DNA from 3 places in the Streptomyces sp. JLYT201 genome. Region 1 is predicted to be linked to each of the others. Evidence: riboswitches for the same ligand, from Rfam matches in the RefSeq annotation. Region 1 holds a riboswitch; each other region holds the start of a gene.

Region 1 (3,199 bases):
CGAGCGCGCGGGGCCGATTCCCATGATCGATGTCACGGTGCGTGGCGGGCATGGGACGCGACGCAGCGGGTAGCCGCGGCGGCGCGTGCGAGGCCGTGCCCGCCCCCCCCCGCGAAGCCGTGCCCGGCGCCCGCGAGGCCGTGCCTGGCCCGCACATGCGGTCACAATGGACGCATGGACACCGCCCGCCGCGAGTTCGTCCGCGTCCCGCTCCCGCCCGAGCAGGGCGGCAAGGTCGTGTCCGCCGTGGGCTACCGCACGAGCGGCGAGACGCCGGGCCTGCACCGCGGCCTGCCGTCGCCGTATCTGACGCTGATCTTCTCGCTCGACGGGCCCGTCGTCACCGGCTCCACGGCGGAGCGGGCCACCGGGCCCGACGCCGAGCGCACCGACATCGTCGTGGGCGGTCTGCACCAGAGCCCGGCGTACGTCGTGCAGCCCGAGCACCAGGCGGGCATCCAGCTCGCCGTGCACCCGCTCGCGGCCCGCTCGCTCCTCGGCCTCCCGGCCGCCGAGCTGACGGGACGGCTCGTCACCGACGGCACGGACGTCCTCGGCCGGATCGCCGCCGAGGTCCGCGAGCGGCTGTGCGAGGCCGACGGCTGGGACGAGCGGTTCGCCTGCCTCCACGCCTACTTGGCGCGCCGCGCCGCCGACGCCGGGCGCCTCGCCCCGGTGCGCCCCGAGGTCGCCGAGGCCTGGGCCTGGCTCGCCCGGCACCGGGGCGCGGGCACCCTGCGGGGCCTGGCCGCGCACGTCGCGCTCAGCGAGCGCCGCCTGACGGCCCTCTTCCGCGCCGAGACCGGCGTGACGCCCAAGCAGGCCGCCCGCCTGATGCGCTTCCAGCACGCGAAGGCGCGGGTCGTGCGCGCGGTCGTCGCGGGCGCGCCCGCCGACCTCGCCCGCGTCGCCGCCGACTGCGGCTACTACGACCACTCCCACCTGGTGCGCGACTTCCGCCAGTACACGGGCGCGAGCCCGACCGCCTGGCTGGCCGAGGAGTGCCGGAATATCCAAGCCGGGGGACACCGCGACGGCGAAGACTGAGAGGCATGAACACCACCGAAGCGGTACAGAGCACTCAGAACACCCCGAACCTCCGCGCCCCCGACGTCTGGCCCGCCTTCCAGGCCCACGACGCCCCCGCCCTCATCGACTTCCTCGTCACCACCGTCGGCTTCCTGCGCACCGCCGTGTACGAGGACGGCGGCCGCGTCGCCCACGCCCAGCTCGACTGGCCCGAGGGCGGCGGCGTCATGCTCGGCTCGTACGACCCGGAGTCGGCCGAGTGGTGCCTCAAGCCGGGGACGTTCGGTGCGTACGTCGTCACGGATCACGTCGACGCCCTCCACCGCCGCCTCAAGGAGGCGGGCGTGAAGGTCATCCGCGAGATCGAGGACCAGCCGTACGGCAGCCGCGAGTTCGCCGTCGCGGACCCGGAGGGCAACAAGTGGTCCTTCGGCACCTACCGCGGCGAACCGCGCCCCGAGCAGGGGTGACGTCCGCCCGGCCCGCGGCGGGGTGATAGCTTGCGCACGCCAGTCGCGCCCGCACCAGGGCCAGGGAATCCGGTGGGAATCCGGAACTGACGCGCAGCGGTGAGGGGGACGGGCGGGACCAGCGGCCACTGGATGTCACCGGACATCCGGGAAGGCGGCCCCGCCCGGACGAACCCGAGTCCGAAGACCTGCTGGCACCGCCGACCGCGCGCCGGGCGGCGGGGTTTCGCAGACCAGGCTCCGCGCATGAGCCATGAGACCCGGGAAGTCCTGTGCCCCCTCTCGCCCCTCGCGCACGCCGCGCGCCCGCCCGTCCCCGCAGCGCCGCCCCCGGCGCCCGCACCGCCCCCGGGGCGCGCCTGACCGCGCTGCTCGCGGCGGGCGGCCTGCTCCTGCTCACCGCCTGCGGCGGCGGCTCCGCGAAGCGCCAGGACGAGGGGGCCAAGGCCGCGGGCTACCCGGTGACGGTCACCTCCTGCGGCAAGAAGGCCGAGGTCACGGCCCCGCCGAAGCGGGCGGTCTCCCTCGACCAGGGCTCCACGGAGATCCTGCTCTCCCTCGGCCTCGCCGACCGCATGGCCGGCACCGGCACCTGGACCGACCCGGTCCTGCCCCGCCTGAAGAAGCAGAACGCGAAGGTCGAGCGCCTCGCCGACCGCTACCCGTCCCTGGAGAAGGTCCTCTCCAAGGAGCCGGACTTCGTCAGCGCGTCGTTCCTCTACACCGTCGGCAAGGGCGGCGTCGCCGACCGCGCCAAGTTCACCGAGCTCGGCGTCCCCGTCTACGTCTCGCCCACCGACTGCGCGGGCAAGGACAACGGCGGCGACGGCGACGGCACCCGCACCAAGACGCTCACCATGGACACCGTCTACGGCGAGATCCGCGACCTGGCCCGGGTCTTCCACGTCCAGGCGCGCGGCGAGCGCCTCGTCGCGGACCTCAAGTCCCGCGTGACCAGGGCGAAGCAGACGCTCAAGGCGTCCGACGCGTCCGTCCTGTACTGGTTCTCCGACTCCAAGGCGCCCTACATCGCGGGCTGCTGCGGCGCGCCCGGCGTCATCACCCGCGCCCTCGGCGTCCGCAACGTCTTCGCCGACACGCGCGCCGAGTGGCCCCAGATCAACTGGGAGACCGTGGCCGACCGCGACCCGGACGTCCTCGTCATCGGCGACCTCACCCGCAAGGCCCAGTCGGCCGAGAGCGCCCGCCAGAAGATCAGGTTCCTGGAGTCCAACCCCGTCACCAGGAACCTCACGGCCGTGAAGAAGAAGCGGTACGTGCTGCTCAGCGGCCAGGCCCTCAACCCGACGATCCGCACGGTCGACGGCATCGAGCAAGTCGCGGCGGGGCTGCGCGCGTTCGGCCTGGCCCGGTGAGCACGGCCGCACGCGAGCGGGCCCGCGGCGGCCCGCGCCTCCGGTCCGGCGCCTGGCGCGCGGCCCTGCTGTGGGCGGCGGGCCTGGTGGCGCTCCCGCTCTCGGTGGCCGTCGCCGTCACCATCGGCCCGGCCGACATCTCCGTACCGGACGTCTGGGCGGCGGTGGCTGCCCACCTCGGCTGGGGCGAGGCCGAGCTCACCCCGCTGCGCGACGGCATCGTGTGGAACCTGCGCATGCCGCGCACCCTGCTCGCGGGCGTCTGCGGGGCGGGCCTCGCCGTGTGCGGCGCGGTCCTCCAGTCGCTGCTGCGCAATCCGCTCG
Region 2 (3,199 bases), 5.9 Mb from region 1:
AGGGCGTCGAGGTCGACCGCGACGGCTTCACGGCGCTCATGCGCGAGCAGCGCGAGCGGGCCCGCGCCGACGCCCGCGCCCGCAAGTCCGGCTCCGCCCCCGACACTTCGGCCCTGCGCGCCGTCCTCGACGCGCACGGGCCCACCGACTGGCGCGCCTGGGACACCCTGGCGACGGACTCCCGCGTCCTCGCGCTGCTGGGCCCCGCGGGTCCCGTACCGGTCGCCCGGGACGGCGAGATCGTCACCGCCGTCCTCGACCGCACCCCGTTCTACGCCGAGTCCGGTGGCCAGGACAGCGACGCCGGACGGCTCACCGGGGCCTCGCTGGAGGCCGAGGTGCTCGACGTGCAGCGGCCGCTGCCCGGCCTGGTGGCCCATCAGATCCGCGTCGCGGCAGGGGAGGTGGCCGTCGGCGACGCCGTGCACGCGGCCGTCGACCCCGAGTGGCGCCTCGGCGCGCGCCAGGCCCACTCGGGCACCCACGTGCTGCACGCCGCCCTGCGCGAGATCCTCGGCCCGACCGCCCTGCAGTCCGGCTCCTACAACCGCCCGGGCCAGCTGCGCCTCGACTTCCCCTGGCGCGGCGGCCTCTCCGCCACCGTCCGCAGCGAGGTCGAGGAGGCCGCCAACCGCGCCCTCCGCCGCGACCTGCCCGTCGGCGTGCGCTGGATGACGCTGCCCGAGGCCAAGGAGCTCGGCGCGCTCGCGCTGTTCGACGAGACGTACGGCGAGCGGGTCCGGGTGGTCGAGATCGGCGGCGCCTGGTCGCGCGAGCTGTGCGGCGGCACCCACGTCGAGCACGCCGCGCAGATCGGCGTCATCGCGCTGACCGCCGAGTCGTCGGTGGGCGCGGGCATGCGGCGCCTGGAGGCCGCGGTCGGCATCGAGGGCTTCGGCTACCTCGCGCGCGAGCGCGACCTCCTCGCCGGCATCGCCGAGCAGCTCCAGGCGCCGCGCGCCGAACTCCCCGACCGCGTCGCCGCGTTGCTCGCCCGGCTCAAGGCCGCCGACCGGGAGAACGAACGCCTGCGGCAGGCGGCCCGTGCCGCGCGCGCCGCCGAGCTCGCCGGGCGGGCCGTCGAGGTGGGCGGCGCGTACGTGGCCACCGCGACGGCCGAGGGCGACGCGGGCGCCGCGCGGGCCCTGGCCCTCGAAGTGCGCGGACGGCTGCGCCCCGAGCGGCCGGGCGTGGCCGCCGTGACCCTCTCCGGCGACAGGCCGGTGCTCGCCGTGGCGGTGAACGAGGCGGCACGGTCGGCGGGCCTGTCCGCGTCCGCCCTGGTCAAGCGGCTGCTCGGCGGCCGCGGCGGCGGCTCGGACGAGGTGGCGCAGGGCGCCGGGACGGACCGGGACGCGCTCGCGGCCGCGGTGGCCGGACTCCCCGGAGTCGTACGCGAGGAACTCGGCGCCTGAGCGCGGCGCGAGCAGCCACGACGGCCGTTCACCTGAGGTCCGTCGTGGCTGGTCGCGCGGCTCCCCGTGCCCCTTCGGGGGTGTCAGGGGTGCGGTAGGGGTTGGCCTCCGTGGACTTACTAGGACGTCCAAGTATATCGTCGTGACCAAGGCCCGCGGTGCAGGGAAGCCGGTGTGAATCCGGCACGGTCCCGCCACTGTGACCGGGGAGCGCGTTCCCGTGGAGGATCGACGCCACTGACGGAGAAGTCCGTCGGGAAGGCGGGGGAGCGCGCGCTGATCCGGGAGTCAGGATACCGGCCGCGGGGTGTTCCGTGTTGTCCACGAGGATGGAGCAGACACGCATGGCCCCGGTGCGCACCCGCGACCCTGGAGATCCGGACCTGCGAGCGGTGATCCCCGCTGCCTGACGGCTGTTCGGCGTGCCCTGTGGCGGCGCGCGGCCCAGCCCTGCCATCCCCGGACCGCACCTGACGAGAGAAGCAGGTCCCCATGGTCCGTGAACTGACCCATTTCATCGGCGGCGAGCACACCCCGGGAACATCGGGAACGCACGCCGACGTGTACGACCCCAACACCGGTGACGTCCAGGCACGCGTACCGCTCGCGCACCGCGCGGACACCGAGGCGGCGATCGCGAACGCCGCGAAGGCGCAGCCCGCCTGGGGCGAGTGGAACCCGCAGCGCCGCGCCCGCGTCCTGCTGCGGTTCCTCCAGCTCGTCGAGGACGAACGCGACGCCCTCGCGCACCTGTTGTCGTCCGAGCACGGCAAGACCGTCGCCGACGCGCACGGCGACCTCCAGCGCGGTCTGGAGGTCGTGGAGTTCGCCGCGGGCATCCCGCACCTGCTCAAGGGCGAGTTCACCGACAACGCCGGAACCGGCATCGACGTGCACTCGCTGCGCCGCCCCCTCGGCGTCGTCGCCGGGATCACGCCCTTCAACTTCCCCGCGATGATTCCGCTCTGGAAGGCCGCGCCCGCGCTCGCCTGCGGCAACGCCTTCGTCCTCAAGCCCTCCGAGCGCGCCCCCTCCGTCCCGCTGCGTCTGGCCGAGCTGTTCCTCGAAGCGGGCCTGCCGCCGGGCGTCCTGAACGTCGTCAACGGCGGCAAGGAGGCCGTCGACACGCTCCTGGAGGACCCGCGCGTCAAGGCGCTCGGCTTCGTCGGCTCCACGCCGATCGCCGCGCACGTGTACGCCACCGCCGCCGCGCACGGCAAGCGCGCCCAGTGCTTCGGCGGCGCCAAGAACCACATGATCGTGATGCCGGACGCGGACCTCGACAGGGCCGTCGACGCGCTGATCGGCGCGGGCTACGGCTCCGCGGGCGAGCGCTGCATGGCGATCTCCGTGGCCGTCCCGGTCGGCGAGGCCACCGCCGACGCCCTGGTGGCCCGCCTCAAGGAGCGCGTCGGTTCGCTGCGCATCGGCCGCTCCGACGACCCCGAGGCCGACTTCGGGCCGCTGGTCGGCCGCGACGCCGTCGAGCGCGTCCGCGCCTACGTCGACCTCGGCGTCGAGGAGGGCGCCGAACTCGTCGTCGACGGCCGTGACGTCACCCTGCCCGGCCACGAGGGCGGCTTCTTCGCGGGCGCCTCGCTCTTCGACCGCGTCACCCCGGACATGAGGATCTACCAGGAGGAGATCTTCGGCCCCGTCCTGTCCGTCGTACGGGCCGCCGACTACGAAGAGGCGCTGCGGCTGCCCACCGAGCACCCCTACGGCAACGGCGTCGCGCTCTTCACCCGCGACGGCGACACCGCCCGCGACTTCACCCGGCGCGT
Region 3 (3,199 bases), 6.6 Mb from region 1:
GCGACTGGCCGCCCCGGGAGGCGGCGGCCGTCCCCGTGGTGACCGGTGCCGATCTGGACCAGGACGCCTTGAGCAGCCGTGAGATCTCCGACGCGGTGGGCGGGTCGGCGCACTCCGGGTCCTCGCTGTACTCCCTCGACACCGAGGCGCTCGCGGCCCTGCGCCCCGATGTGGTCCTCACCCAGGACCTGTGCGACGTCTGCGCGGTCTCGTACGAGCGGGTCAGCCGCACCGTGCGGCTCCTGGACGCGGACACCCGCGTCCTGAGCCTGGAGCCGCGCACCCTCGACGACGTGCTGGACTGTCTGGTCACGGTCGGGGCCGTGCTCGGGGTGCGGGGGCGCGCCGCGTCGCGCCGGGACGAGCTGCGCGCCCGCCTCGACCGGGTGCGCGCCCTGACCGCGGGGCGTGCGCGGCCCCGGGTGGTCGCGATCGAGTGGCTGGATCCGCTGTGGCCGGCCGGGCACTGGGTGCCCGAGCAGATCGCCGCCGCCGGGGGCGAGCCGCTCCTCGCCGGGCCCGGCGAGCACACCGGGCCCATGACGTGGGACGCGGTGCGCGCGGCCCGGCCCGACGTGCTGCTCGTGCTGCCCTGCGGCTTTCCGCCCGAGCGGACGCTGCGCGAGACGGGCCTGCTCACCCGGCTGCCCGGCTGGTCGAAACTGCTCGCCGTCCGGTCGGGGCGCGTCTGGGTCCTGGACGGGCCCGCGTACTTCAACCGGCCGGGGCCGCGCGTGGTCCGCGGGGCGGAGGTGCTGGCCCACGTCCTGCACGGGGTGGGCGCCGGGGCGGCGGTGACCGCGGGCGAGGCGCGCCCGCTGCCCTGACCCGGGCGCGCCGCCCCGGCGCGGTGGTTCAGGACACCGCGCGGCGTCGCGGCGGGGTGAAGGCGTACAGGTCGAGGATCTCCGGCCGCGGAGCGACGCCGGGGCCCCCGGCGCGGACCCAGGCGACGATGTCCTCGGTCGCGTCCGCGTCGTTGACCAGGCCGAGCCACACCGGCCGGGCACCGGCCGCCCGGCCCTCGGCAGAGGGCTGGACCACGATGACGTTGGCCTGGTCGCACACGTCCAGGCAGGCGGAGACGCGTACGGGTGCCTCGGCCCGCAGGCGCGCGGTCTGTGCGGCGTGGTCGACGCCGGTCACCTTCGGACTGCCGCAGCAGCAGTCTCGGCAGACGACGACCCGGCAGGGCGCCGGTCCTGTGGCCGTGTCATGACTTCCTGCGGTGCCGGACGACTTCCGGGCCGGTCTTGCGGGCATGCCGCGTCCTGCCTCTCTCCGGGGAGATCCGCCCCGGTGTTGTGCGGAGGAGGCGACCGCGTGAGTCTCCTGGCTCTCGGGTCGCCGCTCGTCCCGGCTTTCCCACCCCCTGCGGGGCGGTGGCCGGTCGGGACGCGCTCGCCGATCACAGTGGCGGGACCGCGCCGGATTCACACCGGCTTCCTCGGACCGCCGTCGCCTTGTCGTCCGTCATCATTCCATCCGACTGCCCTCAGCTGCCCGGGGGTCCCGCTCCGGGACCTCGTCAGCCGCCGTACAGGGTCACCGGCAGGGCCTGGACGCTGTTGCTGACGAAGGACGGCAACGGCACCAACTCCGCGCGCGGCACGGCGAGCTCCATGTCCGGGAACCGCCCGAACAGGCCCGGCAGCGCGATGCCCGCCTCCAGACGGGCCAGGCCCGCGCCCAGGCAGTAGTGCGGGCCGTGGCCGAAGGAGAGGTGCTTCGGACGGGGCCGGGCGATATCGAACTCCTCGGCGTCGGGGCCGAATCGGTCGGGGTCCCGGCCCGCGGCCGCGTACGAGGCGAGGATGGCCTCGCCGCGCGGGATCACCACGTTTCCGACGGGGATGTCGTCGAGGGCGTAGCGCAGCGGGAAGTGCGCGACGGGCGGGTCCCACCGCAGGGTCTCCTCCACCACGGCGTCCCACGGCCGTTGCCCGGTGGTGACGGCGGCGCGCTGCTCGGGGTGGGTGAGCAGCGCCGCCGTCGCGTTGGTGATCAGGTTGAGGGTGGTGCCGTGGCCCGCGACGAGGACCAGGGTCAGGGTGCCGATCAGCTCCGGCTCCGAGAGCCGGTCGCCGTCGTCGCGCGCGGCGATCAGATGGCTGGTCAGGTCCTCCCCCGACCGCTTCCGCCGGTCGGCGACGAGGTCGGCGAGGAGTGCGTGCAGGCGTTGTTGGGTGGCGAGGGTCTCTTCGGGCGGGGTGACGCTGCTGGTCAGGCTCGCGGAGAGGTTCCGGAAGTCGTCGAAGCGCTCGTCGGGCACGCCGAGGAGGTCGCCGATCACCGCCATGGGCAGCGGATAGGCGAAGTGGCGGCGCAGGTCCACGGGATCGGTGCCGCCCTCGGCGAGGGCGTCGAGGAGGCTCTGGGTGATCGCCTCGACGCGGGGCCGCATCGCGGTGACGCGCCGCGCGGTGAAGGCCTGCGCGACGAGGTCGCGCAGCCGGCGGTGTTCCTCTCCGTCGGCGGTGGTCATGCCGCGGTTGGTGACCATGCCGATCAGCGGCCAGCCCTCCGGCACCTCCCCCGCCCGCAACGCGGACCAGTGCGCCGGGTCCTTTGCCGTACGGGGGTCCGCCAGGAGTTCCTGGAGGAGTTGGTGGCGGGTGAGGACCCAGGCGGGCAGTCCACCGGGGAGCCGCACGCGCACGGCGGGGCCGATCGCGCGGAGCCTCCGGTTCTCGCCGTGGAGGTCACCGGCGCTCGCGTCGAGGCGGAAGGGAGGGGGTTGGCTGTCCACGGGTCACCTCTGGCTGGGTCGACGAGGGAGCGAGCGTGGAGCGTGTGCGGGGACGGGCGTGGCGCGGGCGTGTGCTGTGCGCACCGTGCGCCGCACGCGGTGTGCGCCGTGCACGGCGTACGCGGGCGCCGTGCGGGGCGGCGTACGCGGAGCGGCCACTGGATCGTACGGTTCCGCGCGAGCCCGGAGAAGAGCGCGCGCGACGCCCGTGCGACGGTCCGTGGGGGCGTGCCCGGCCCGGGGCCTGACGGGTGTTCAGCCCGACGTGGCCGCGGGAGCGGGCTCGGCCTCGGTCTCCGGTTCCGCCTGCCGTGCGCGGTCGGCCGTGGCGCTGGCGACCGTCATCCGCAACGGGGGCAGGGACGCGACGAAGGTGCCGAGGGCCAGCAGGACGCCGAGCACTCCGGCGCCCGCCGTGTCGAGGACGGCGCCGACGGCCAGCGGCCCGAT

Evidence for each region. Region 1 has a riboswitch for cobalamin ahead of AC5WAM_RS29855 (ABC transporter substrate-binding protein). Riboswitches for the same ligand answer to the same signal wherever they lie in the genome.
Region 2: another riboswitch for cobalamin. It lies ahead of AC5WAM_RS04935 (CoA-acylating methylmalonate-semialdehyde dehydrogenase); the one in region 1 lies ahead of AC5WAM_RS29855 (ABC transporter substrate-binding protein).
Region 3: another riboswitch for cobalamin. It lies ahead of AC5WAM_RS02055 ((2Fe-2S) ferredoxin domain-containing protein); the one in region 1 lies ahead of AC5WAM_RS29855 (ABC transporter substrate-binding protein).

What each region holds. Positions count from the first base shown of each region.
Region 1 is NZ_CM182551.1:7,064,528-7,067,726, forward strand. It holds gene AC5WAM_RS29845 (helix-turn-helix domain-containing protein) at 175-1,047, shown strand; gene AC5WAM_RS29850 (VOC family protein) at 1,053-1,499, shown strand; cobalamin riboswitch at 1,523-1,709, shown strand; gene AC5WAM_RS29855 (ABC transporter substrate-binding protein) at 1,859-2,875, shown strand; gene AC5WAM_RS29860 (FecCD family ABC transporter permease) at 2,872-3,199, shown strand, end outside.
Region 2 is NZ_CM182551.1:1,147,021-1,150,219, reverse strand. It holds gene alaS (alanine--tRNA ligase) at 1-1,415, shown strand, start outside; cobalamin riboswitch at 1,555-1,734, shown strand; gene AC5WAM_RS04935 (CoA-acylating methylmalonate-semialdehyde dehydrogenase) at 1,908-3,199, shown strand, end outside.
Region 3 is NZ_CM182551.1:510,065-513,263, forward strand. It holds gene AC5WAM_RS02050 (cobalamin-binding protein) at 1-827, shown strand, start outside; gene AC5WAM_RS02055 ((2Fe-2S) ferredoxin domain-containing protein) at 856-1,263, opposite strand; cobalamin riboswitch at 1,327-1,448, opposite strand; gene AC5WAM_RS02060 (cytochrome P450 family protein) at 1,529-2,749, opposite strand; gene AC5WAM_RS02065 (MFS transporter) at 3,005-3,199, opposite strand, start outside.